One region of the Plantactinospora siamensis genome, then DNA from elsewhere that is predicted to be linked to it. Evidence: riboswitches for the same ligand, from Rfam matches in the RefSeq annotation. Region 1 holds a riboswitch; each other region holds the start of a gene.

Region 1 (7,786 bases):
CGGAGCGTGGGCCGGGCGCTGCTGCGCGCCGCCTGGGCGGCCGCGCGGGACCGTGGCGTACGCGCGGTTTCGCTGAGCGTGGAGCGGGCGAACTTCGCCGCGCGGCTCTACGCCGCCGAGGGGTTCCGCACGGTGGAATCGTTCCGGGACTCGGACACGATGGTCGCGGAGATCAGCCCCTGACGGCAGCCGTGTTCTCCGTCGACCGATGCGCGACACTCGGCCGCCAACTGATCTGCGACACGCCCGCGCGCTGCTCGCGGCATCAGGACGTTGCGGTCGAGCCGGTGCCTGGCGGCTGCTCGTGGACGGGGCCGCCGGCGAGGCCTTCCCGCGGTATCCGGGCCGGGCGATGATTGGCCAATGGCCGAGACGCTCGATCAGGCGTGGGAGTGGCTGCTCGACTGTGCGCGGGGACATGACGCTTCCTGCGCCGACCGGTCGAAGACCTGGCCGGCGCCCATCATGACCCCGTTGGCGCTGGCCGCCGCCACGACGCGCCTGCGCCGCTTCTATCCCTTCATCGGCCACGAGCTGCTCTGCTTCGCCACCTCGCCGGTCTGGTACCAGGGCGAGGGCGCCGTAGCGCCGGCATTCATCGGCGTCGCCGCCGACCCGGACCGCTATATCGTGTGGTCCGGGCACCCGTCCTGCCGAGAGCCGGTCGCGGAGATCTTGCAGACGACCGATCCCCTCGCCGCTGCGACCGAGCTGGACCGACTGCTCACCGACTGGCGAAAGGGCTAGCCGCCTCAGTCCAGCGGCTCGGTGGGGTCGGCGGCGGCCGTCCGGGGACGGCCGCCGCCGACCGGAAGACTAACTGGCCTTCAGCTGGACCAGGTACCTCGACCCGTAAAGCTGCTCGGTGCCGTCGAAGACGAATCGCCAGCTGGTCGCACCGGCCACCCGCGGCACGTCGGTGACGGTGAACGACCCGTCGGCCGCCGTCTGCACGTCGGGCAGGGCGACCGCGCCCCGCTTGTCCTCGCGGGTCACATGCACCGTCTGCACGCCGACCTCCGTGTCGCCCAGGGTCGCCAGCCGTCCGGTGAAGTTGGCCGGCTTGCGTACGGCCACCGAGGCGGGAGCGTCGACGCTCAGCGAGGTCTCCAGCGGCGTGACCTCGACCGGCGGCTGCACCGCGTCCACGGCGGTCAGGTTCATCATCGAGTTGCTGATGTAGCGGGTGGCCACGTACAGCCGGTCCTGGTCGCCGAGCGCGATCCCGCGGTGCGCCGGCTCCAGGCCCGGGGCGAAGTCCTGGTAGACCATCCAGCGCGGCTCGTACTCCCCCGGGGCGAAGTAGGCGAGCCCCTGGTCGTCGGAGTAGGTGGCCATCCGCCCGTCGGGTTCCACGCCGAGGGAGACGACGGAGCCAGGCACGGCGTACCGGCCCTGCTCGGTCAGGTCGGTGGCGGAGTACCGGGCGAGCTTGGTGGTGAACTGGTACTCGCCGGGGGTAGCCACGATGACGGCGGAGCCGTCGGGGGTGACGGCGAACTCGGAGACGCTCTGGAGGGTGTCCTCCAGCGCGGTACGCCGCACCGCCGTCCCGCCCGACACGTCATAGCTGATCAGACGGTTAGGGTAGACGCCCTCCACCACGGCGAAGAGCAGCCCGTCGTCGATCGACCCGCTCTCCAGCCGGGGGGTGAAGGTCAGGTAGTCACCCTGGTCGAGGGTCATCGGGGCGGCCGGATCCCCAAGGTCGACCGAGCCGAGACGGGCCGGTGAGATGCCGTAACAGCCATAACTGAACCAGAGCTTGCCGCCGGCCAGGGCGAGATCGTACGGGCAGGTGTCGGCGCCGACGACGTATCGCGCCGTCTCGGTGCCGGTGGCCACGTCGATGGCGCTGATGGCACCCGCGTCGAAGAGCGCGGCGTACGCCGTACGCCCGTCCTTGCTCAACGTGAGCCCGCTCGCGCCCGCCTGGCCGGGAACGGTACCGATGATCCCGCCGTCCAGGTCGGCGACCTGGAGGGTGTCGTAGTCCTTGCCGCTCGAGATGAGAATCCGGCCGGTGGCGGCGCTCTTCACCATGTCGGAGAAGCCAACGTTGACGAGCGTGGAGTTGACCGTCACGAGAGGCTGGTCGTAGGAGGTCGCCGCCACGGCGGGTTGGCCGGTGGCGAGCAGCCCAAGTCCCAACGCGCCGGCAGCGATACTGGCAGACAGGCGATGCATGCTGTCCCTTCGGGTGGATTGTGCCCGGGAAGTCATCATCGGGCCACTGTGGAGAGCGCCGGAGATGCGGGCTGCGTTACCTGCGACAGGTGGGCGCCACCACCTGCTCCGACCACACCATCCGTCGGCGGCTTGCCGACTCGGCGAAGGCCGGCATCGCCCAGCAGGTCCACGCCCTGGCCCTGGCCCTGGCCGCATACGACCAGATGATCGGCCTGCGGTTGCCGGACCAAGCCGTCGACGCTGACGCCGGGGTGGTTCGCGTTCGGCAGACGTTCACCGAGGTGCGCGGCGTCGGGATCGTTCGTGGTCCGCCAAAGTCGCGGGCTGGCCGACGGGCTGTCTCGGCGCCGGCGGCGGTCCTGCCGGCGCTGCACGAGCGGGGCAAGAAGCGTGGCTAGTGGCCCGCGGATGGCCCGTCGGGCGCTGCTGACCCGAGCAACATCGAAGGCCCTGGCTGTGGCTCATGCCACGACCAGGGCCTTCGTATGGAGCGGGTGACGGGAATCGAACCCGCACTGTCAGCTTGGGAAGCTGATGTTCTGCCATTGAACTACACCCGCCGGCGGGCCCACTCTACCCGGTCGCTCCGGCATGGTGCATCCAGGTACCTCTCCGCGCGGCGCGCCAACCAGATCTTGGACCGAAACCGTCCGCCGCGAACGGTTTCGGTCCAAGATTCACATTCCAGGTCAGGGGGCGCGGCCGAGGGCGCCGCGCCGGCCGGCCGGCAGCAGCGAGCGGGCGGCGAGCGAGCGGCGCCGGCCGGCAGCGGCGAGCGGGTGAACGGGCGGCCGCCGCCGGCCGGCAGCGGCGAGCGGGCGGGCGCGGCCGGCCGGCAGCGGCGAGCGAGCGGCGAGCGCCGCAGCCAACCGCGAGGGCCGTCGTTAGCCCGCGAGGGCCGCCGTTGAACCGCGCGTGGGGCCGGCAACCGCGCCCGCCGGCGGTCGGCGCCCGCCGGCGGTCGGCGGCCGGCGGCGGTCGGCGGCCGCGAGTGGGGGCACGAAACATGATCGATACGTGACTCATGTTCTCAAATTTCTCGATGTCTTGTAACGTCTGGCGCACGATTTCGCATCGGTGCGACACACCCCCGGGTCGCACCGTCAGGAGAAGAGGTAAGCCCATGGGGCTGCGTCAACACCTGCCGACCTGGCGATCCGCCGGAGTCGCATCGACCTCTCTGGCTCTCATGATCAGCAGCGCCGCCGTCGGAGTGGCGGCCGCCCCGGCCGCCGCGCTCGCCGCCGCCCCGCACGGCTGCGCCTCGGCCGGCACCGCGGCAGCCGGCAGCGCCGCCGCGCCGGCCGCCGCCAAGGTACGCGCCGGCGGGCACGCCGCGAAGGACCCCGACTCGCTGACCGCCGCGCAGGTGGCCCAGCGGGAGGCCGACCTGGCCGCCACCGCCGCCGAGCGGTCCCGCGGGAAGGCGCTCGGCCCGACGCTGACCGCCTCGATCACCGTCCCCGTGGTGGTGCACGTCATCCAGCGGGACAGCACCCGGGCCGGCGGCAACATCCCGGACTCGATGATCACCTCGCAGATCAGCGTGCTCAACCAGGCGTACGCGGGGTCGACCGGCGGCGTGGCCACGGCGTTCGGCTTCCAACTGCAGAGCATCGACCGCACGGTGAACCCGAGCTGGTACCCGATCGTCGACGGCTCCTCGGCCGAGCGGGCCATGAAGAACGCCCTGCACAAGGGCGGCAAGAACACCCTCAACCTCTACCTGGGCGAGCTGAGCGACAACCTGCTGGGCTGGGCCACCTTCCCGACCAGAAACCTCAGCCTCCAGGACGGCGTGGTGGCCCTCAACGAGTCGCTTCCCGGCGGCACGGCCACCAACTACAACCAGGGTGACACCGGCACCCACGAGATCGGCCACTGGCTGAACCTCTACCACACGTTCCAGGGCGGCTGCTCCGGCAGCGGCGACCAGGTCTCGGACACCCCCGCCGAGGCGTCGGCCGCCTACCAGTGCCCGACCGGTCGGGACACCTGCTCCGCGCCCGGTACCGACCCGATCCACAACTTCATGGACTACACGTACGACTCGTGCATGTACCAGTTCACCGCGGGTCAGGCCAGCCGGATGCTGAGCGGCTGGAACACGTACCGCGCCTCCTGATCGACCGGCCGCCGGGCCCCCGCCCGGTGGCCGCCGCACCCCGCCGGGCCCCCGCCCGGCGGCCGCCGCACCCCCGTCCCCACCCACGAACCGGCGCCGGCCCCACGCGGGGGCCGGCGCCGGTTGGCGTTAAGAAGGGGCCCTTCCTATGCAGAAAGCGATAACAGGGGGCCCTTCCTTTCACTCTGGGCGGCGGCTGCGGGGTCGAGCCAGACCTGGACGCCGGGACGGTCCGTCCCGGCGCCGTCGAGGGAGCCGGCGCCGGGGCCCCGGCGGGCCACCATGGCCACGTCGACGCTGAACTCGAACAATCGCCAGTCCACGTGCGGCGCCGCGCGGAGCGAGCCGGCCAGCTCGGCCACCCGGGCGCGGTCGGTGACCGGCCGGGCCCGACCGGCCACGTACGCCTCGTCGTCGCTGTCCTCGGGTGGGAACGAGTGCAGCGCGTAGCGCCCGTCCCGTTCGAGGTCGCGCCGCTTCGGTGAGTCGACGACGAAGCAGTAGAGCCCGTCGGCGGTGATCACCGGGGACACCGGGTGCACCCGGGGGCCACCGTCGGCGCGCACGGTCGCCAGGTAACCCAGCCCCGGCCCGTACTGCTGGAGGAGGCCACGGATGGCCGCGGCGAGCTGGGGCTCGTCGGTGGCGAACTCGGTCCAGGATGCCATGGGATCATTCTATCGAACGCGTGTACGAAGGACCACGGAAACGCCGAGCGTGGCGGGGGTAATCACGCCGTGCCGGACCGTGTCGCTTCAGCCCGGCGCCCGCAACGACACCGGGCCCCGGTGGTCGCGTGCGCGACCCCGGGGCCCGGGCGGACAGCGGGGTGGGTCAGCCCGGCCGGCCGTAGCCGACGATGCTGCCCTTGTCGATGTTCTTCATCCGGACGTGGTCGCCGCTCTGCGGCGCGTGCACCACCCAGTCGTTGCCCACGTACATGCCGACGTGCGCGAGGCCGTTGTAGAAGACCAGGTCGCCGGGTTGCAGCTCGGACCGGCTGACGTGGCGCATCGAGTGGTACTGCTGGGCGGCGTTGTGCGGCAGGCTCACCCCGACCTGCGCCCAGGCCGCCAGCATGAGGCCGGAGCAGTCGTACGTGCTCGGACCATCGGCGCCCCAGATGTACGGCTTGCCGATCTGCTTGCAGGCGAACTTGACCACCTTGCCGGCGTCGCCACCCGGGTACTTGGCCGGGCAGGGCGCCGGCGCGAACACGCCGCCCCCGCCGTTGCCGTACACCTTGAGCCGCAGCTTCTGCAGCCGGTCGATCTCGGTGTTGATGTCCTTGGCCTTCTGCGCCAGCTCGGCTTCCTGCTCGGTGAGCTGGGCCACCAGCAGGTCGAGCGGCGCCTTCTGCGCGGCGTACTTGGCCCGCAGGTCGGACGCGGCCTGCACGTCCTGCTGCTGCTGGTGGGCGAAGTGGTCGAGCAGCTCGAGCTGGTCCACCAGCGCGTTCGGGCTGCCGGTGGTGAGGATGGCGTTGATGGCCGAGGCCTGGTCGCCCTTGTACGCCTCGGCGGCGAAGCCGCCGACCTTGTTCATGGCGAGGTCCACCTGCAGCTGCAGCGGCTGGATCTTCTTCTCCAGCGCGTCGGCCTGCTTGCGCTTGGCGTCCAGCTCCTGCTTGGCGGCGTTGTGCTTCTCGATGGTGGGTTCGAGCTTGTTCCAGGCGTCGTCGATCTGCTTCTCGATCTCCGCCGTCGACGGATCGGCGTGTGCGGGCGCGGCACCCATCAGCATCGCCATGACGCTGGCGACCGCTGCTACCGCGACGGAAACGACTGACCAACGCGAGCGCGACCGGGGTCCGGCGCCGGCGCGAGCCGGACGTACCGGAGCCGACCGCGGGGCATGGCTTGCCACCGAGGCTGGTACTCCTTCTCCCCTTCCCCGCCTACCGGGTTAGCTGACGGGTTCGGGCGGAAGAGAAGGCGCCCTACCGCGTTTCCGCGGATTCACCCCTGGGACGTGGGTCCCCGGTTCATACAACGATTCGGCGGTGTGAGCCGTTGCCGTCCCCCTTGGACGATCTGATACCGGCTCGACGGTGACCAAGAGTAGGTAAGCGCCGGGAGCCAGCGCAAGCCGACGCGCAAGTTCCATCGTTATGTATAACGGTCAGTAGCGGAGGGTGTCGGAAATGAAGAAAAGCTACGCCGCCTGCCGACCGATCGGAGTCTATTGACGCCGAGCGCCGCAGGGACGAGGGTGACCAGGAGCCCACAGCCAGGCAATGGAGGTTCGATGCACCGTCCGCAACTCGCACTGAGCAGGAGGATCCTGCTCAGCACCGCACTGGTCGGCGCGGCGTCGCTCGCCCCGACCGGTACGCCGGCGGTCGCCGCCGGATCCGACGACTCACGGCAGCAAGAGTACGCCTCGGCGGCCGCCGAGTACGGCGTACCGGCGAGCGTCCTGCTCGGCGTCTCCTACCTGGAGTCGCGTTGGGACACCAACGCCGGCGCCCCGAGCACCGCGGCCGGATACGGCCCGATGCACCTCACCGACGCCGCGCACGTCCGGGCGCTGCCGGTGTCCGGGCACTACGGCCCGGCCGAGGACGCCCGCGGCGACTCGGCCCGACCGATGCGGGCCCAGCCGCCCGCGACCAGGGCCGACGACGCGCCACCGGCCGCGTCCCTGCAGACGGTCGACGCCGCCGAGCAGCTCACCGGCGCCGGCGCCGGCGCGCTGCGTACCGACCCGGCCAGCAACATCCGCGGCGGCGCCGCGCTGCTGGCGTCGTACCAGAAGGAACTGGCCGGACCGACGGGGAGCGCGAGCGACCCGGCGGCCTGGTACGGCGCGGTGGCCCGGTATTCCGGCGCGGACAGCGCGGACGCCGCGGCCGCGTTCGCCAACGAGGTGTACGCCACCATCCGGACCGGCGCCGAGCGCACCACCGACGACGGTCACCACCTGCGGCTGGCCGCGAGCGCGATCGACCCGGTCCGCTCCTGGCTGAACCGGCTGGGCCTGCGCGCGCCCAAGCCGCGGCCGGACGGCCTGGAGTGCCCGAAGGACGTGGCCTGCATCGACGTGCCGGCGCCGTACGAGCAGTACGGGCCGACGGCCGGCGACTACGGCAACCACGACCTGTCGAACCGGCCGGCCCGGCAGAAGATCGACTACATCGTCATCCACGACACCGAGGGCAGCTGGGCCACGACGCTGGACCTGATCAAGGATCCGACGTACGTGAGCTGGAACTACACGATCCGCTCGGCCGACGGGCTGATCGCCCAGCACGTCAAGACCAAGGACGTGGCCTGGCACGCCGGCAACTGGTACGTGAACGCCAAGTCGGTGGGCATCGAGCACGAGGGCTTCGCCGCACAGGGCACCTGGTACACCGAGGCCATGTACCGGTCCTCGGCCAAGCTGGTCAGCTACCTGGCCCGCAGCCTGGGCATCCCGCTGGACCGGCAGCACATCATCGGGCACGACAACGTGCCCGGCACGGTCCCA
Region 2 (7,786 bases), on a different contig from region 1:
GGCCGGCGCGGCCGGTACGCCGCCGGTGGCGTCCCGGGTGGGCGCTCCACGCGTGCCGCCCGTCCCCGGCGCGGCGCTGATGGCGTTGGCGTTCGGCACGGTGCGGGCGGCGTCGCCGAACGGCGCCCCCGACGCCGGCGCCATGGCCGGCCGGTGCTCGCCGGTGGCCACCAGCAGCTCGTACGCCCGCTCGACCGGGAGCCGTCCGCTGGTGATGGCCAGCTTGAGCGCCATGGGCGCGGGCGCCAGCGAGACCGGGAGGTCCAGCACCCGGGGCGAGACGCCGCGCTCGGCCAGGTAGGCGGCGGCGTCCGGCGGCAGGTCCAGCCACGGCCGTACGTCCTCGGCGCCGAACCCGTGCTCCGCCCACCGGCGGGCCTCCGTGCTGACCCGGTCGGCGACGTGCCGGGGCACCTCATCCCGGCCCCCGAGGTCCTCGCTGAGCAACGCCCGGGCCAGCGCGGGCAGGCTCGCCACCGACACCCACCGTCCAGCTCCGGCCGCTGGCGCCGGGCCGCCGCTCGGACCCGGCCGCCGGCCGCCGGCGGGACTCACGCCACGCTGAACAGACATATCGGTATCCAAGCATGATCCGCTGGTCCGGCACGGACCAGGGTGCCGCCCGGCGCCGAGAGCACCTCCGCTGGGACGGGCCATGGGCTTACCGCGAGCTGTCGAGTTCGGCGCCGCGGTAAGCCCATGATCGACGCAGGGGGCGGCGGGAGGGCGGGTCGGGGAGGTTCAGGCGGAGTAGCCGCGACTGGCCATCCAGTTGGCGAAGTCGGTGGTGTCCATCCAGTACTCGCTCTGGCCGTTGACGTACGCCGGGTCGGCGATCTTGATCGTCCGGCCGTTGTCCTTGTAGCCCACCACGGTCAGGTAGTGGCCACCGTCGTAGTAGTGCCAGCCACCTTCGGTGTCCACCTGGCTGCCCACGATGTTGGCCACGACGGCGTGGCCGCTCGTGATCGCCTGCACCACGTCGGTCCGCAGCCGGCCGACCTGAGCGGACGTCGGCGTGCCGGCGAACTCGCGGGTGGAGTAGAAGTCGGTCTTGATCAGCCGGTTGAGCACCCGGGTGGTGTCCTCGGCCGAGTCGGTGCCGTTCTCGGTGGTGTTCAGCGCCGCCGCCACGGCGTCCTGGCTGGGGTGCAGGCCGGCCACGGTGAGCGCGATCCGGGTGGCCGCCGGGCCGCAGTACCAGCCCGTGATCTGGGCCTCGTAGTCGTACTTCAACGACCTGGCCGCGGGCGGCTTGGGCTTCGGCTTCGGCTTGGGCGCGGCCGTGCTCGGCGCCGGCTTGCTGGCCGGAGTCGTGGGCGCGGGCGCCGCCGAGGAGGCGGGGGCGCCGGGCTGGCTGGCGCTGGGGGCGGCCGCCGCGCTGGTGGGGGCGGCGATCTCGGCCGCCGCCACGGTCGACGAGCCGGGCGGGTTCGGCGCTCCGCCGGCCAGGGTCACGGACACGCCGGTCACGGCGGCCGCGACGGCGACGCCGCCGGCGAGCAGGGCGACCCGGCCAAGGGGCCGGCGCAGCGCGTTGGGGAACTGGGGACGGGGATGGTTCACGGATTCCTCCAGGGGACGTGCCGACCCGGGGGTGGGTCGGCGGCCCCGCCGGGACCACGTACCGGAAACGCGTGCGACCGGGGCCGGCACGGGCACGCGACGGTGCCCGGGGCGGACCTCGATTGGCTCGGTTCGAACGTCCCGCGGACCGGATGGCCGGCGGCGGGAGGTCAGAGTTGCGGGGGTCCGGGGGGAGCGCCGCCGCGGGGGTGGAACAGCCGTGTTCGCGTCGGGTAGCTGGCTCGGCGGATCAGCCTCGGATCAGGACGCCACTCCGGCCGGAGCGGTCTCGGACACGGACGCGGACACAGCGATCAGGATCGGGGGAACCCGCGGGGGCGAGCGGTGCACCAACGTTCTCCTTCCACAACCGCCTACCGGGTTAGCTGACGGATTCGGGCGGGAAAGATCGCCCTACCACGGGCGCGATGCCCATGGATTCACCCCGAAATAATTGGGTCCCCGGCTCGTGTGAACGACTAAGCGGATCTGCGCCGGCGGTCCCCGGATCGGCGACCTGCACACCGGCCAGACGCGACGACACTACTGGCCCCTCTTATTCCTGCCAACCCCACCCAGCTGCTAAAACAGTGACGGGGGTCGCGTCGGAGAAGGAAAGACCGCCGGTTTTCCACCGCCTGCCCAGATTGATTTCGGGCGTTGGTTTATCCGATTGATCGAGGGCCACATCCGGCCGAAGGCGTCGAGATCACAATGACCGGGCAGAATCGGTACGGGAGCATCGCCGGCCACATCCGTCACAGCTCATTCGTTCCGTCACACCCGTCCGCGGCGTAACGCCGGCACCGGGCGGCCACGCGTACGGCCGAGTAGAATTCGCTGGCGGTGCCGATCGGTTCGCACCGGCGGCGGAACGGCGGTGCACGGGATGAGCGAGACGGGCGTACGCCTCGACTCGGACGGGGTCGGCGGGGTGCGGCCGGTTCCCCGCTGGGTGGCGCCGGTGTTCGGCCTGCTGGCCGCGTTCACCCTCCCCTGGGTGGCGTACCTCGCCGCCACCCTGCCGGCGCACACCGTGACGGTCCACTACCGGCTGGCCTGGGTGGGTTTCGACGCCGGGCTCGTCCTCGCGCTCACCCTGACCGCCGTCCAGGCTTACAACGGGCACCGCCGGGTGGCGCTGGGCGCCGCCGCGACCGCGACCATGCTGGTCGTGGACGCCTGGTTCGACGTCACGACCACCCCGCGCGGCCCGGACCTGCTGGTGTCGGTGCTGCTGGCGCTGGGAGTCGAGCTGCCCCTGGCCGCGCTCTGCCTGTGGATCGCCTGGCACAGCGACCGGGTGGTCGAGCGCCGACTGCGACAACTGGCCCTGCGCGCCCGCCGCCCCCCACCCCCACCCCGCCGCCGCTAACCCCCACCCCCGCCCGCCCCCACCCACCCGCCCCGCCCGCCCCGCCCGCCCGCCCCGCCCGCGCGATCTTGCACTTTTGGCCCCGGCAAAACGGGTCTTTCGGCGCATATGGCCGGCCAAAAGTGCAAGATCGCCGGGCGGCCGGCGGGGCGGCGGTGGGGCCGGCATGCGGCGGGGAGGGGCGGCGGGGTTCGGCGAGCGGCGTGCCGGGCGCCGGGCGGCGAGCGGCCCCGGGATCAGCCGGCCCGGGCGGACCAGCGGCACGGGACCAGCCGGCCCGGGCGGGCCAGCGGCACGGGATCAGCCAGCCCGGGCGGCGCGCCAACGGGCGGCAGCCGAGCCGGCCGAAGCCGGCGACGGCGACGGCGTAGGGCTCGCGGACGCCGGCTGGAGGACGGGCGTCGGCCGGAGCCGCCGCCGGGCCCGGACCGGCGTGCGGGCCCGCTCGGCGGCCGCGTACGCCTCGGCGCGCAGGCTGCGGGCGGCCGCGAGGGCCGTGCCGGCCTCCCGCCAGGTGGACCGCTCCCGTTCCGCGGCCGAGCGGTACGTGGTCAGCAGGTCGGCGTGGATCGCGCGGCGCAGGGCCAGCTCCTGATCGGCCGGGTGCAGCCGCGGGTCCCAACCGTTGCGGTTGCTGAGCGCGTCGATGGCACTCGCCGCCGACAGCTCCCCTCGCCAGTAGGCGGCCATCGCGGCCCGGTGCAGGTACCGCTCCCGGTCGGCGTACTCGGCGGGGGTGCGCAGGGTGGCCGGCGCCGGGAAGGCGGGTACGGCCGACAGCCGGTCCAGCTCGGCCGCGGACTCCTCGACGGCCGACCAGGACCGGTCCAGCACCTCCTGAGCGGTCAGCCAGGCCGCTCGGCGCCGGCTGGCGGTCACCGCTGCCCGCTCGGCGGCCACCGCGACCTCGCCGGCGTACCGGGCGGCTTCCGCGGTGGCGGGGCCGGGCCGAGCGTCGCCGCCCGATCTCCGGCCGGCCCGCCGAGACAGGGACAGGGCCAGCGTGCCGATCAGCCCCATCAGGGCCAGCCAGATCATCGCCGCCTGGGCGACGTTTTCCGCGAACGTGAACAGGGCCTTTTCCATCTTCGACACCTCTGGCTCGATGAGGCGGTCAACAGCGGTCCTCCACCTGATGGGGGATCGACCGCACGGGTTGCGGGGCACGGGGGGGCGCCCGCTGCGGCGTACCGGCGGGCCGGACGTCGCGGAACGCAAGGGGATCCGGGATGCGGGTGCGGCGGCCGCCGGACGGCTGCCGGCCGCCGCGCTCGGCGCGGCGGCGGAGGCCAACGACAGCCCGCTCGGCGCGGCGGCGGAGGCCAATGACAGCCCGCTCGGCGCGGCGGCGGAGGCCAACGACAGCCCGCTCGGCGCGGCGGCGGAGGCCAATGACAGCCCGCGCGGCGCGACAGCGGTGGCCAATGACCGCCCGCTCGGCGTGACGGCGGTGGCCGGTGGCCGGTGGTCGCCCGCCCGCTCAGCGCAGCGGCGGTGCCCGCTGGGTGTCGGGGCGGGAGCGGTCACGCCCGGGGGCGGACGACGTGCCGACGCGCGTGCCGGACGGTGCGGCGGCGCCGATCCGCGCGGACCGGTCGGTGGCCGGCAGAATCGGGTGACCCGGTCCGACCTCGGAATGGCGGTTGGCGGCACCAGACCGGACGGTCACGCCGGACGCGCCGAACGCGCCGGTCGGAACCGCAACGACGGCGGTCCGAGCCGCGACGACGGCGGGCCGGGCCGCAGTGACGGCGGGCCGGACCGCAACGATGGCGGGCCGGACCGCAACGACGACGGGCCGGACCATGGTCCCGGCGAAGGCGGTGGCGAGGGAGCGGTCGGCGTCGGCGGTCACGGTGGCCACGGTGGCCGCTGCGGTCAGCCAGCCGCCCGGCAGGACGGCCGCGGCGCCGGCCGGCTGCCCGGCGGCCGGGGCGGACCGGGCGGCGTCGGCGCGATCGGCCTCGAGCTGGCCGGCGTCCACCCCGAACGCGAACAGCAGGGCCGCGGCGGCGAACCCGGTGGCGTACCGGATCGCGCGCAGGATCAGGGAACCGAGCTCCGGCATCGCCGTCCGTCCGATCGGGACCGGACGGTCGGCCAGGGCGCGGTTCATCGTGCCAACCTACCGCGAACCGGACCGGACGGCAGCGTCGCCACGCCGCGCCGCGCGGGCAACGGCGTGGCCGTCACCGGGTCGACCGCGCCCCACACATCGTCGTAGGGAAAATCTTCAATGTAACTATTGAAATTTTGTTCCAAGCGTGACCTAATTGCTGGCGGATCCTTTCACCCCCAGCAGCCGCTCCGGCGGCCCACCCCCATCTGGGAGGCTTCAATGGTCTCGTTCCACCGACTGCGCCGGTTCACCCGAGCCGGACTGTCGACGGCGCTCGTCGCGCTGACGGCCGCCGCGGCGACCGCCTTCGGCGCCGGCCCGGCTCAGGCCGCACCCGGCGGCCTGCCGGGCATGGACGTCTCCGGCTACCAGGGCAACGTCAACTGGTCGGCCGCCTACAGCAACGGCGCACGGTTCGCCTACATCAAGGCGACCGAGGGTACGGGCTACACCAACCCGTACTTCGCGCAGCAGTACAACGGGTCGTACAACGTCGGCATGATCCGCGGGGCGTACCACTTCGCCCTGCCGGACCGGTCCGCCGGTTCCACCCAGGCCGACTACTTCGTCAACCACGGCGGCGGCTGGTCGAAGGACGGCAAGACGCTGCCGGGCGCGCTCGACATCGAGTACAACCCGTACGGCGCCACCTGCTTCGGCCTCTCGCAGGCCAGCATGCGCAGCTGGATCGCCTCGTTCGTGAACGAGTACCACGCCCGCACCGGCCGGTGGGCGACCATCTACACCACCACCGACTGGTGGAGCACCTGCACCGGCAACACCTCGCAGTTCGCCGCCAACGACCCGCTGTGGATCGCGCGGTACTCCAGCAGCGTCGGCACGCTGCCGGCCGGCTGGGGCACGTACTCCTTCTGGCAGTGGGCGTCCTCGGGGACGTTCCCCGGCGACCAGGACGTCTGGAACGGCACGCTGGACCGGCTGAAGGTGCTCGCCTGCAACGGCGCCTGCTGACATCCGCGTTCCGCCGGGCGGGCGCCGCGACGATCGCGGCGCCCGCCCCTTCGTGCCCCCGGGGCCCCGCGGGGTCCCGCGGCGCTCCACGGCGCGCAGCGGCGCCCGGCGGCGCCCGGCGGCGCGTTGGTCAAGAGAGCTGCGGCCAAAGAACGCCGTCCGGTGACGCGAACCTCGTGATCAACACGGGGTGGGCCCGGGGGCGCGGGGTGGGGATGGGGTTACGGGAGAGGGAGAGGGTCGGCGGCCCGGCGCGGGGACGGCACGGACGGTGATCCCGGCGACTCGGCGGCCACGAGGCGCGAGCCCGGCGACTCGACAACCACGGGACGCGAGCCCGGCGACTCGACAACCACGGGACGCGCGCTGGGCGATTGGGCGGCCACGGAGTGGGGCTCGGGCGGCGAGACGGCGGCCGCTGCAGGCGTCGACCCGGCCGACCGGCCCGCCGGCGCCGGTCGGCGGCGCGGGCCGAGCAGGCGCATCATCGGGGTCTCGACGAACCGGTGCAGCAGCGCGGCCAGCGCCAGGTTCAGCAGCAGGAAGCCGACCGCGGCGAGCGGGCCCCACCAGCCGGGGAAGCCGCGCGGCCGGCCGAGCTGGCCCAGCACGGTGGTGACCACGAAGACGTGCACGAGGTAGTAGGCGAAGGAGACCTCACCGAGCCAGCGCATCGGCCGGGAGCGCCACGGGGACCGGGCGCCGCGGACGTCCGCGTCGGCCGCGGCCGCGATGACCAGGATGTACGCCACGGCCAGCAGGGTGGTCCACAGCTGCGCCGGCACCAGCGTGGCGCACCCGACCCAGGTGGCCAGGAAGACCCCCGTCGCCGGCCACAGACCGGGCCCGCGCCACCGGCCGCGCGCCATCAGCTCACCGGCGGCCACCCCCAGCCAGAACTCCAGCGACCGGACCGGCGGGAAGACCTGGGTGAACCACCACCGGTCGGCCGCGGGCAGCAGGTGCTGGGCCGGCCAGAGCGCCAGGATCAGCAGCGGTACGGCGACCACCACGCCATAGAGGACGCCCACCCGGGCCCGGCGCACCAGCGGCAGCGCCAGGGGCAGGCACAGATAGAAGAACAGCTCGCAGCTCAGCGACCAGCTCACGGTGTTGATGCTGTAGAACCAGCCCAGCCTGGGCGTCCAGGTCTGCAGCAGCAGCAGGTTGGTGAGCGCCACCCATGGGTCGTGCGCGCGGCCCAGATAGAGTCCGAAGAGGAGCACCACGGCCCACATGACCACGTGGTTCGGATAGATCTTGGCGAACCGGCGCCGCCAGAAGGTGCGCCACCGCTCCCCCGGCCGGGCCGACCAGACCAGCACGAAGCCGCTGAGGATGAAGAAGAACTGCACGCCGGAGAGCCCGAGCGTGAAGACCTTGTCGCTGACCACCTTGATCCCCGGGTCGGCGATCACGTGCATGGTCCCGACGTGGAAGCCGAAGACCAGCATGGCGCCGATCCAGCGAAGTCCGGTCAGCGAGGGCAGCCGGCTGGCGGGGGTGGTCGGGCGCCCAGCGGGAACCGTCGAGCGCGTGTCGGGGGTGGTCGAGCCCATGGCGGGTCACCCTAACGGGCCGGCCGCCTCCGTGTTGTCGATCATGGAGTTGTGGTGTCCGTTGAACACCGGTGTGCGGCATTCGCCAGGCACCACAACTCCATGATCGTCACCAACAGGTGATTATGCCGACACCCGCCGCAGCAGGGTGAACGCCCGTACCGCGTCTCCGGACTGCAGCGCGTGGTCGGCGTC
Region 3 (7,786 bases), on a different contig from region 1:
CTGACCCGCCGCCACACCGGATCCACATAGACGGATCTCGGGCCGTGACGACGTACCGCCGACGGTTCGATATCGGCACGACGGACGTCGGGCCGTCGGCGTAGCCTGCCCGGGTGCTGACCCCCGACTACCCGATCCGGACCGCGCGGCTGGACCTGCGTCCCTTCGAGCCCACCGACCTGGCCGCGCTGCACGCCTACCGGTCCCGGCCGGACGTGGTGCGCTACCTCTACGAGGAGCCCGACGACGAGGCGGCCACCCGGGCCTCCCTGGAGCGCCGGCTGCGCCGCACCGCGCTGCGGACCGGTGGCGACGCGCTGAACCTGGCCGTGGTGGTCCGGGAGACCGGCCGGCTGGTCGGGGACGTCATGCTGGCGTGGACCAGCGCGGAACACCGGCAGGGCGAGATCGGGTACGTCTTCCACCCGGCCGCGGCCGGGCGCGGGTACGCCACCGAGGCGGCCGCCGAGATGCTGCGACTCGGCTTCGAGTGGCTGGGCCTGCATCGCGTCGTCGGCCGGCTGGATGCCCGGAACACCGCGTCGGCGCGAGTGCTGGAGCGGCTGGGGATGCGACGCGAGGCGCACCTGGTGCAGAACGAGTTCGTCAAGGGCGAATGGACCGACGAGGCGATCTACGCGCTGCTCGCGGCCGAGTGGCGGGCGGCGGACGGCGCCGCCGACGTGGCATCGGCGCCGGACCACGCGATCGAGGCGGCGCTGGCGGCGGACCGCGGGGTCGACGTGGCGCCGGCGGCGGACCACGGGGACGGTCTGGCGCTTGCGGCGGACCACGGGGACGATGTGGCGCCGGCAACAGTTCGGCCAGGTATATAAGCTGCTTCTATAAGTCGCTGATATAAAGGCCGGGTGACGACATCCCCGGCCGACCGCGCGGGCGAGCGGCCGGCGGCCGACGCCGAGCTCGACCAGCTGGCCAGCGACTTCGAGCGATTGATGCGGCTGCTCCGCCGGGCCACCGCTCCGGACGGGCTGAGCCTCACCGCGGCGTCGGTGCTGTCCCGGCTGGACGACCTCGGCCCGCACCGCCTCTCCGACCTCGCGGTCGCCGAGGGGGTGACCCAACCGGCCATGACCCAGCTGGTCTCGCGGCTGGAACGCTGCGGGTTCGCCGAGCGGGCCGGTGACCCGGCCGACGGACGGGTGGTGCTGGTACGCGCCACGGCCGCCGGGCGGGACCGGATCCGGGAGCGCCGCCGGGCGCGCGCGGCGAAGCTGCGGGAGCTGCTGGCCGGGCTGCCGGACGAGGACCGCGCGGCGCTCGAACGGTCGCTGCGCACGGTCGACCGGCTGGCCGGGCCGGCGAATGATCGACCGGCCGGCCGGGTCGGCGAACACGAGGGGGGAACGACGACATGAGCGAGCGCAGCGAGCTCATCAACGGGCGCAGTGCGGTGGAGTCTCATGGCGGCTCCGAGCGAAGCGAGGAGCCGACATGAGCACGAGCTTCGACGTGTCGGGCTCGCCCGGGCGCGGCGGCGCCCGGGGCGCGCTCGCGGGCGGCGCCGAGCATCCGCACTACAAGTGGGTGGCGCTGTCCAACACCACCCTCGGCACCCTGCTGGCCACCATCAACTCGTCGATCGTGCTGATCTCGCTGCCGGCCATCTTCAACGGCGTACACCTGGATCCGCTCGAGCCCGGAAACGTCAGCTACCTGCTCTGGATGCTGATGGGCTACATGCTGGTCACCGCCGTGCTGGTGGTCACGCTCGGCCGGCTCGGTGACATGTACGGCCGGGTACGGATCTACAACGCCGGGTTCGCGCTGTTCACCATCACCTCCATCCTGCTCTCCGTCGACCCGCTCGACGGCGGTGGCGGCGCGCTCTGGCTGATCGGCTGGCGGGTGCTCCAGGCGGTCGGCGGCTCGATGCTGATGGCCAACTCGGCCGCCATCATCACCGACGTGTTCCCGGCTCGGCAGCGGGGCACCGCGCTGGGCATCAACATCGTGGCCGGCATCGCCGGCTCGTTCATCGGACTGGTCCTCGGCGGCGTGCTGGCCGAGTGGAACTGGCGCTCGGTGTTCTGGGTCAACGTGCCGATCGGGATCGTGGGCACCATCTGGGCGTACCGGTCGCTGCACGACACGGGGTTGCGCCGGCCGGCCCGGATCGACTGGTGGGGCAACCTCACCTTCGCGGTGGGCCTGACCGCGCTGCTCGCCGGCATCACCTACGGCATCCAGCCGTACGGGGGACACACCATGGGTTGGACGAGCCCGTGGGTGCTCGCCGGCCTGATCGGCGGGGTGGCCATGCTGGTGGCGTTCGGTCTGATCGAGGCTCGGGTGGCCGAGCCGATGTTCCCGCTCAGCCTGTTCCGCATCGCCGCCTTCAGCAGCGGCAACGCGGCCGGTCTGCTCGCCTCGGTGGCCCGCGGCGGGCTCCAGTTCATGCTGATCATCTGGCTGCAGGGCATCTGGCTGCCGCTGCACGGATACAACTACGAGCAGACCCCGTTGTGGGCCGGCATCTACCTGCTGCCCTTGACGGTCGGTTTCCTGGTTGCCGGGCCGCTGGCCGGCGCGCTGTCCGACCGGTTCGGCGCGCGGTTGTTCGCGGCCGGCGGCCTGGTGGTGATGGCCGGGTCGTTCGCGGGGCTGCTGCTGATCCCCAGCGACTTCAGCTATCCGGTCTTCGCGATCCTGGTGTTCCTCAACGGCCTGGGCGGTGGGCTGTTCTCCGCCCCCAACACCTCACTGGTGATGTCCAGCGTCCCGGCCCGGCTGCGCGGCGCGGCCTCCGGGATGCGCGCGACGTTCCAGAACGCCGGCATGGTGCTGTCGATCGGGGTGTTCTTCTCGCTCATGGTGGCCGGACTCGCCTCGTCGCTGCCGGGCACCCTCGACTCCGGACTGACCGCCCAGGGCGTACCGGCGTCGGCGGCGCACACGATCGCCCAGCTGCCGCCGGTGGGCACGCTGTTCGCCGCGTTCCTCGGTTACAACCCGATGGCCGCGCTGCTCGGCCCCGCGCTGCTCGGCGCGCTGCCGGCGGCGAACGCGCACACGCTCACCGGGCGGCAGTTCTTCCCGCACCTCATCTCCGGCCCGTTCCACGACGGACTGGTGATCGTGTTCTGGCTGGCCATCGTCATGGCCCTGATCGGCGCGGTGGCCTCGCTGCTCACGCCGCGCGGCCGTCCCACCGACGAACCGGACCTGATCAGCCGGGAGGCCGAGCTGGCCGACGAGGTGGCGGCCGTACCGCTGTCGCCGGCGTCCCGGTCCGCCGGTCCGCTCGCCGGCGAGGCCGGCTGAGCCGTCGCCCAAGATGGACGGCGAGGATGCCCCGCAGCCCGCGCGGGGCGGACACCGGATCGCCGCCGCCGGCCGGGCGGTCTCAGGCCGGCCTCCGGGCCCGGAACGCGAGCATGGTGGGCACGGGTGACCCGCCCTCGGCGAACCGGTCGAGGGTCAGCCCGGCGGCCAGGACGCCGTGCAGCAGCTCCGGCAGCGGCCAGTGGCTGGCGCCGACCTTGTCCCGCAGCCCCTGCGAACTCCACGACTCCATCGTCCAGTGACCGTCCAGATAGCCCGGCCGGATGACCACGGCCGCCGGGTCGGTCCGGTCGGCGAACCCGCCGCAGAAGCACGGATGCACGCCCACGTGCACGAACACGCCGCCCGGCGCCAGCACCCGGGCCACCTCGCGGAGCACGTCCGGGTACCGGGGCATGTCGGTGTGCGCCATCACGGCGGTCACGGCCGGCAGCGAGCCGTCCCGGAACGGCAGCCGCGCCGCGTCGGCGCGGACGGCGGGCAGCCGGTCCCGGGCGTGCTGGAGCATGCCGGCCGACAGATCCGCGCCGACCGGCGTCCAACCGAGCCCGCGCAGCTGCGCCGCGTACTCTCCGGTGCCGCAGCCCACCTCCAGGCAGGGGCCGCGGCCCGGGCCCAGCAGCCCGGCCAGCGCCGTCCGGATCCCCAGCGGGTCCCCGGCGGCCCGCTGTGCGGTCAGGAACTCATGCTCGTACCAGTCCGCGATGCCGTCGTACGCCGCCCGCCCCGCCGCGGCCCCGGCTCGTGTCTGCTCCATCACCCCATTCGACCGGTACGCCGGCCGGGCCGCGACCCGGAACCGGCCGCGTTCGCCGCGGGCTGAAGACCAGCCACACCTCGCCCGAAAGTCGGGGTACACCGGCCAACCAGGCAGAATAGCAGCGTTGAGTGCTGACTGGTGAGTAAGTCCACAATCAGTGGGCGGCGGCGAGAAACGCCGCCTAACGTCGCTGAGGTCCGCAATCGCGGGCACCGAGGTCGGTAACGCCTAATCCATGCCGCCGGCCGTCGGGACCCAGTCAAGGGGCATGGAGCGGGGGACCCAACGTTCCTCGGTGCACGTCACCTCGGGGTGAAGCCGCCAACGGCGGCCGGGCAACTCGGCCCGAACCCGACAGCTCACCTCGTCGGCGTGGAGGGCAACCACATGGCAACGCAGTACACCGCCCGGCACCGCCGGGTCACCGCCCGTCGGGTCGCCGTCGGCACGCTGGCCGTCGGCGCCGTCACCGGCGTCGCGGCGCTGTTCGGCCCGGCCGCTCCGGCGAGCGCCAGCGTCAACTGGGACGCCATCGCACAGTGCGAGTCCGGTGGCAACTGGCACATCAACACCGGCAACGGCTTCTACGGCGGCCTGCAGTTCACCAAGGGCACCTGGGCCGGTTACGGCGGGACCAAGTACGCCTCGCGCGCCGACCTGGCCTCCCGCGGCGAGCAGATCGCGGTGGCCGAGAAGGTGCTTCGCGGCCAGGGCATCGGCGCCTGGCCGGTGTGTGGCAAGAAGGGCGGCTCGACCAAGCACTACAGCTCGAAGTCGTCGAGCTCCGGCTCCTCGTCGGACCACCGGTCGGAGCGGGCAGCCTCGCGCGGCACCGTGCGGCACGCGCCGAAGAGCACCGTGCGGCACGCGCCGAAGAGCACCACCCGGCACAGCGCCCCGGCCGGGACCACCGCGCGCCGGGCCGCGGCCACCGGTGCGTACGTCGTCAAGCCGGGCGACACGCTGTCCACCATCGCCGAGGTGCAGCGCGTCTCCGGTGGCTGGCACGCGCTGTACGAGGAGAACAAGCGGACGGTCGGTGGCAACCCCAACCTGATCTTCCCGGGTCAGCGGCTCAGCCTCTGATCGACAGCTCCACGGCACCACGCGGACGCCCGGCCGGTTCGGCCGGGCGTCCGGCATGTCCGGGCCAAATCGGCGCGGTCCGGCCGGCCTGCGGGCCGGGGCCGCAGGGACCCGGGTCCCGGCCGGCATAGGGTGGCCGGCATGGATCTGGCCGAGGCGCAGCGGCTCTGGGAGCCGGAACCGGGCTGGCTCAACACGGCGAGCTACGGCCTGCCGCCCCGACCGGCCTGGGACGCGCTGCAGGCGGCCCTGGCCGACTGGCGGGTCGGCCGTACCTCCTGGGAGGGCTGGGGGGCGGCGAGCGAACGGTCCCGGGCCATCTTCGCCGAGCTGATCGGGGTGTCCGCGGCCGACGTCACCCTCAACGCGACCGTGTCCGCGTTGCTCGCGCCGGTCGCGTCGGCGCTCCCGTCCGGCGCCGTGGTCCTGGCGCCGGAGATCGAGTTCACGTCGAACCTCTTTCCCTGGCTGGCCCAGGCGGATCGCGGGGTGCGGGTGCGGACCGTCCCGGCGCCACGGCTCGCCGACGCGATCGACGCCGGGACGCACCTGGTGGCGTTCAGCCTGGTGCAATCCGCGGACGGGTCGGTGGCGCCGTACGACGAGATCGTGGCGGCCGCCCGACGGCACGGCGCCCTGGTGGTGGTCGATGCCAGCCAGGCCTGCGGCTGGCTGCCGTTCGACGCGCTGGCGGCGGACGCGGTGGTGGTCGCGGCATACAAGTGGTTGATGGCCCCGCGCGGCGCCGCCTTCGGCTATCTCGCGCCCGCGCTGCGCGAGCGGCTGATCCCCTCGGCCGCCGGCTGGTCCGCCGGCCGGGAGGTGTCCGAGTCGTACTACGGGCCGCCGCTGCGGCTGGCCGACGACGCCCGGCGGTTCGACACCTCGCCCGCCTGGTTCAGCTGGGTGGGCGCGGCCCCGGCGCTCGACATCCTGCGCCGGGTGGGCGTGGCGGCGGTGCAGCGGTACGACGTGGGGTTGGCCAACCGGTTCCTGGCCGGCCTCGGCCGCCCGCCCGGAAACAGCGCCATCGTCAGCGTGGACCTGCCGGACGCGGCGGACCGGCTGGCCGCGGCGAACATCCGGGCCGCCGTGCGGGCCGGGCGCCTCCGGGCGTCGTTCCACCTCTACACGACCGTCGACGACGTGGATCGGGCGGTGGCCGCGCTGACCCGCTGAGCCGGTCCCGGTCGCCGCCCGGCTACCCCGGCCGTCGCCCCGGCTGGCCCGGCCGTCGCCCCGGCTACCCCGCCGCCTCGGCGGACCGGCGCGCCGGTCCGCGGGCGCCCCCGGCCCGCCCGGCGCCTCGGCCCGTCCGGCGCGGCCGGTCCGCCGCCCCGGGCCACCCCGGCCGCCGGCGCGGCCCGTCCGGCGCGCCGGTCCGCCGCCCCGGGCCACCCCGGCTGCCGGCGCGGCCGGTCCGGCCGGCGGCAACGCTCCCGTGGTGGCGGCCGGCCACATGCCGTCGGCCCGACCGGGGCGGCGCCCACATGCGGCGCGCCGAACCGGCTGGGGACCGAGCATCATCGATGGCTGGGCGGGCCGGCCAGCGGCCGGAGCATATCGACCCGGCACGAGAAGAGCGGCCCGAATGTGTGGCGCGGCCCCATGGCCCGGCCCGCCGGACTGCCCGTACCTTTCCCCAGACACGAGGCCGGTTGTGACCGCGGTCACCGCGGCGCTGGCCGTGCGGGCGGCGGAGGAGGGGAGGGGCGATGACCGATCAGGCGGCGCTGTCCGTACGCGGGCTCACCCGGGACTTCCGCGGCTTCCGGGCCGTGGACGGGGTGGACCTGTCGGTGGCGCCGGGCACCGTCCACGCGCTCGTGGGTCCGAACGGCGCCGGCAAGACCACGCTGTTCAACCTGCTCACCGGCTTTCTGCGGCCGACCGGGGGCCGGATCGAGCTGGGCGGGCGGGACGTCACCGGGCTGCCGCCGGAGCGGATCGCCCGGCTGGGCGTGGCCAGGTCGTTCCAGATCACCAGCCTCTTCCCGCAGCTGTCCGGACGCGAGCACGTGGAGCTGGCGTTGGCCAGCGGCAGCGGGCTCGGCTGGCGGTTCTGGCGCTCGGCCCGGCTGATGCGCCGGTACACCCCCCGGGCCGCCGAGCTGCTCGATCTGGTGGGCCTGGCCGAGGTGGCCGACGTGCCGGCCGAGGCGCTGGCCTACGGCCGCAAGCGGGCGCTGGAGCTGGCCATCGCGCTGGCCCTCGAACCGACGGTGCTGCTGCTGGACGAGCCGACCGCCGGGATGGGGCTGGAGGACGTGGACCGGACGGTCGACCTCATCCAGCGGGTCCGCGAGGGCCGCACGGTGGTCATGGTCGAGCACAACATGAGCGTGGTCGGCCGGCTCGCCGACACGGTGACCGTGCTGCAGGCCGGCAAGGTGCTGGTCGAGGGGCCGTACGAGCAGGTCCGGGCGGACCAGCGAGTGATCAGCGCCTACCTGGGCGAGCCTCAGCGCGCCGGGGGAGAGGCGTTAACAGGGGGCCCTTCCTCTACAAAAAGCGATAACAAGGGGCCCTTCCTTGCACCGGAGGAGGCGGCGGATGCTGCGGATCGATGACCTGTGGGCCTGGTACGGGGAGGCGCAGGTGCTGCGCGGGGTCGGGCTGCGCGTCGACGCCGGC

What was found. A riboswitch is a leader RNA that binds a small molecule or an ion and turns the genes downstream of it on or off. The one in region 1 is predicted to bind cyclic di-AMP.
Region 2: it holds a riboswitch for cyclic di-AMP, as region 1 does, so the genes downstream of both, ACFFHU_RS20810 (C39 family peptidase) here and ACFFHU_RS03365 (C40 family peptidase) in region 1, are expected to answer to the same signal.
Region 3: it holds a riboswitch for cyclic di-AMP, as region 1 does, so the genes downstream of both, ACFFHU_RS21605 (transglycosylase family protein) here and ACFFHU_RS03365 (C40 family peptidase) in region 1, are expected to answer to the same signal.

What each region holds. Positions count from the first base shown of each region.
Region 1 is NZ_JBHLUE010000002.1:396,589-404,374, reverse strand. Features, by position in the region: gene ACFFHU_RS03400 (GNAT family N-acetyltransferase) at 1-183, shown strand, start outside; gene ACFFHU_RS03395 (hypothetical protein) at 364-747, shown strand; gene ACFFHU_RS03390 (YncE family protein) at 817-2,187, opposite strand; gene ACFFHU_RS03385 (hypothetical protein) at 2,277-2,588, shown strand; tRNA gene ACFFHU_RS03380 (tRNA-Gly) at 2,677-2,750, opposite strand; gene ACFFHU_RS03375 (zinc metalloprotease) at 3,314-4,315, shown strand; gene ACFFHU_RS03370 (pyridoxamine 5'-phosphate oxidase family protein) at 4,462-4,983, opposite strand; gene ACFFHU_RS03365 (C40 family peptidase) at 5,150-6,058, opposite strand; cyclic di-AMP (ydaO/yuaA leader) riboswitch at 6,195-6,327, opposite strand; gene ACFFHU_RS03360 (N-acetylmuramoyl-L-alanine amidase) at 6,563-7,786, shown strand, end outside.
Region 2 is NZ_JBHLUE010000017.1:64,496-72,281, reverse strand. Features, by position in the region: gene ACFFHU_RS20815 (hypothetical protein) at 1-477, opposite strand, end outside; gene ACFFHU_RS20810 (C39 family peptidase) at 742-1,566, opposite strand; cyclic di-AMP (ydaO/yuaA leader) riboswitch at 1,923-2,062, opposite strand; gene ACFFHU_RS20805 (hypothetical protein) at 2,456-2,941, shown strand; gene ACFFHU_RS20800 (hypothetical protein) at 3,242-4,027, opposite strand; gene ACFFHU_RS20795 (hypothetical protein) at 4,422-5,057, opposite strand; gene ACFFHU_RS20790 (lysozyme) at 5,280-6,032, shown strand; gene ACFFHU_RS20785 (acyltransferase family protein) at 6,254-7,591, opposite strand; gene ACFFHU_RS20780 (glycoside hydrolase family 3 protein) at 7,715-7,786, opposite strand, start outside.
Region 3 is NZ_JBHLUE010000017.1:234,682-242,467, forward strand. Features, by position in the region: gene ACFFHU_RS21585 (GNAT family N-acetyltransferase) at 114-836, shown strand; gene ACFFHU_RS21590 (MarR family winged helix-turn-helix transcriptional regulator) at 870-1,379, shown strand; gene ACFFHU_RS21595 (MFS transporter) at 1,456-3,285, shown strand; gene ACFFHU_RS21600 (class I SAM-dependent methyltransferase) at 3,368-4,063, opposite strand; cyclic di-AMP (ydaO/yuaA leader) riboswitch at 4,282-4,453, shown strand; gene ACFFHU_RS21605 (transglycosylase family protein) at 4,454-5,152, shown strand; gene ACFFHU_RS21610 (aminotransferase class V-fold PLP-dependent enzyme) at 5,294-6,331, shown strand; partial or broken gene ACFFHU_RS21615 (ABC transporter ATP-binding protein) at 6,868-7,623, shown strand; gene ACFFHU_RS21620 (ABC transporter ATP-binding protein) at 7,706-7,786, shown strand, end outside.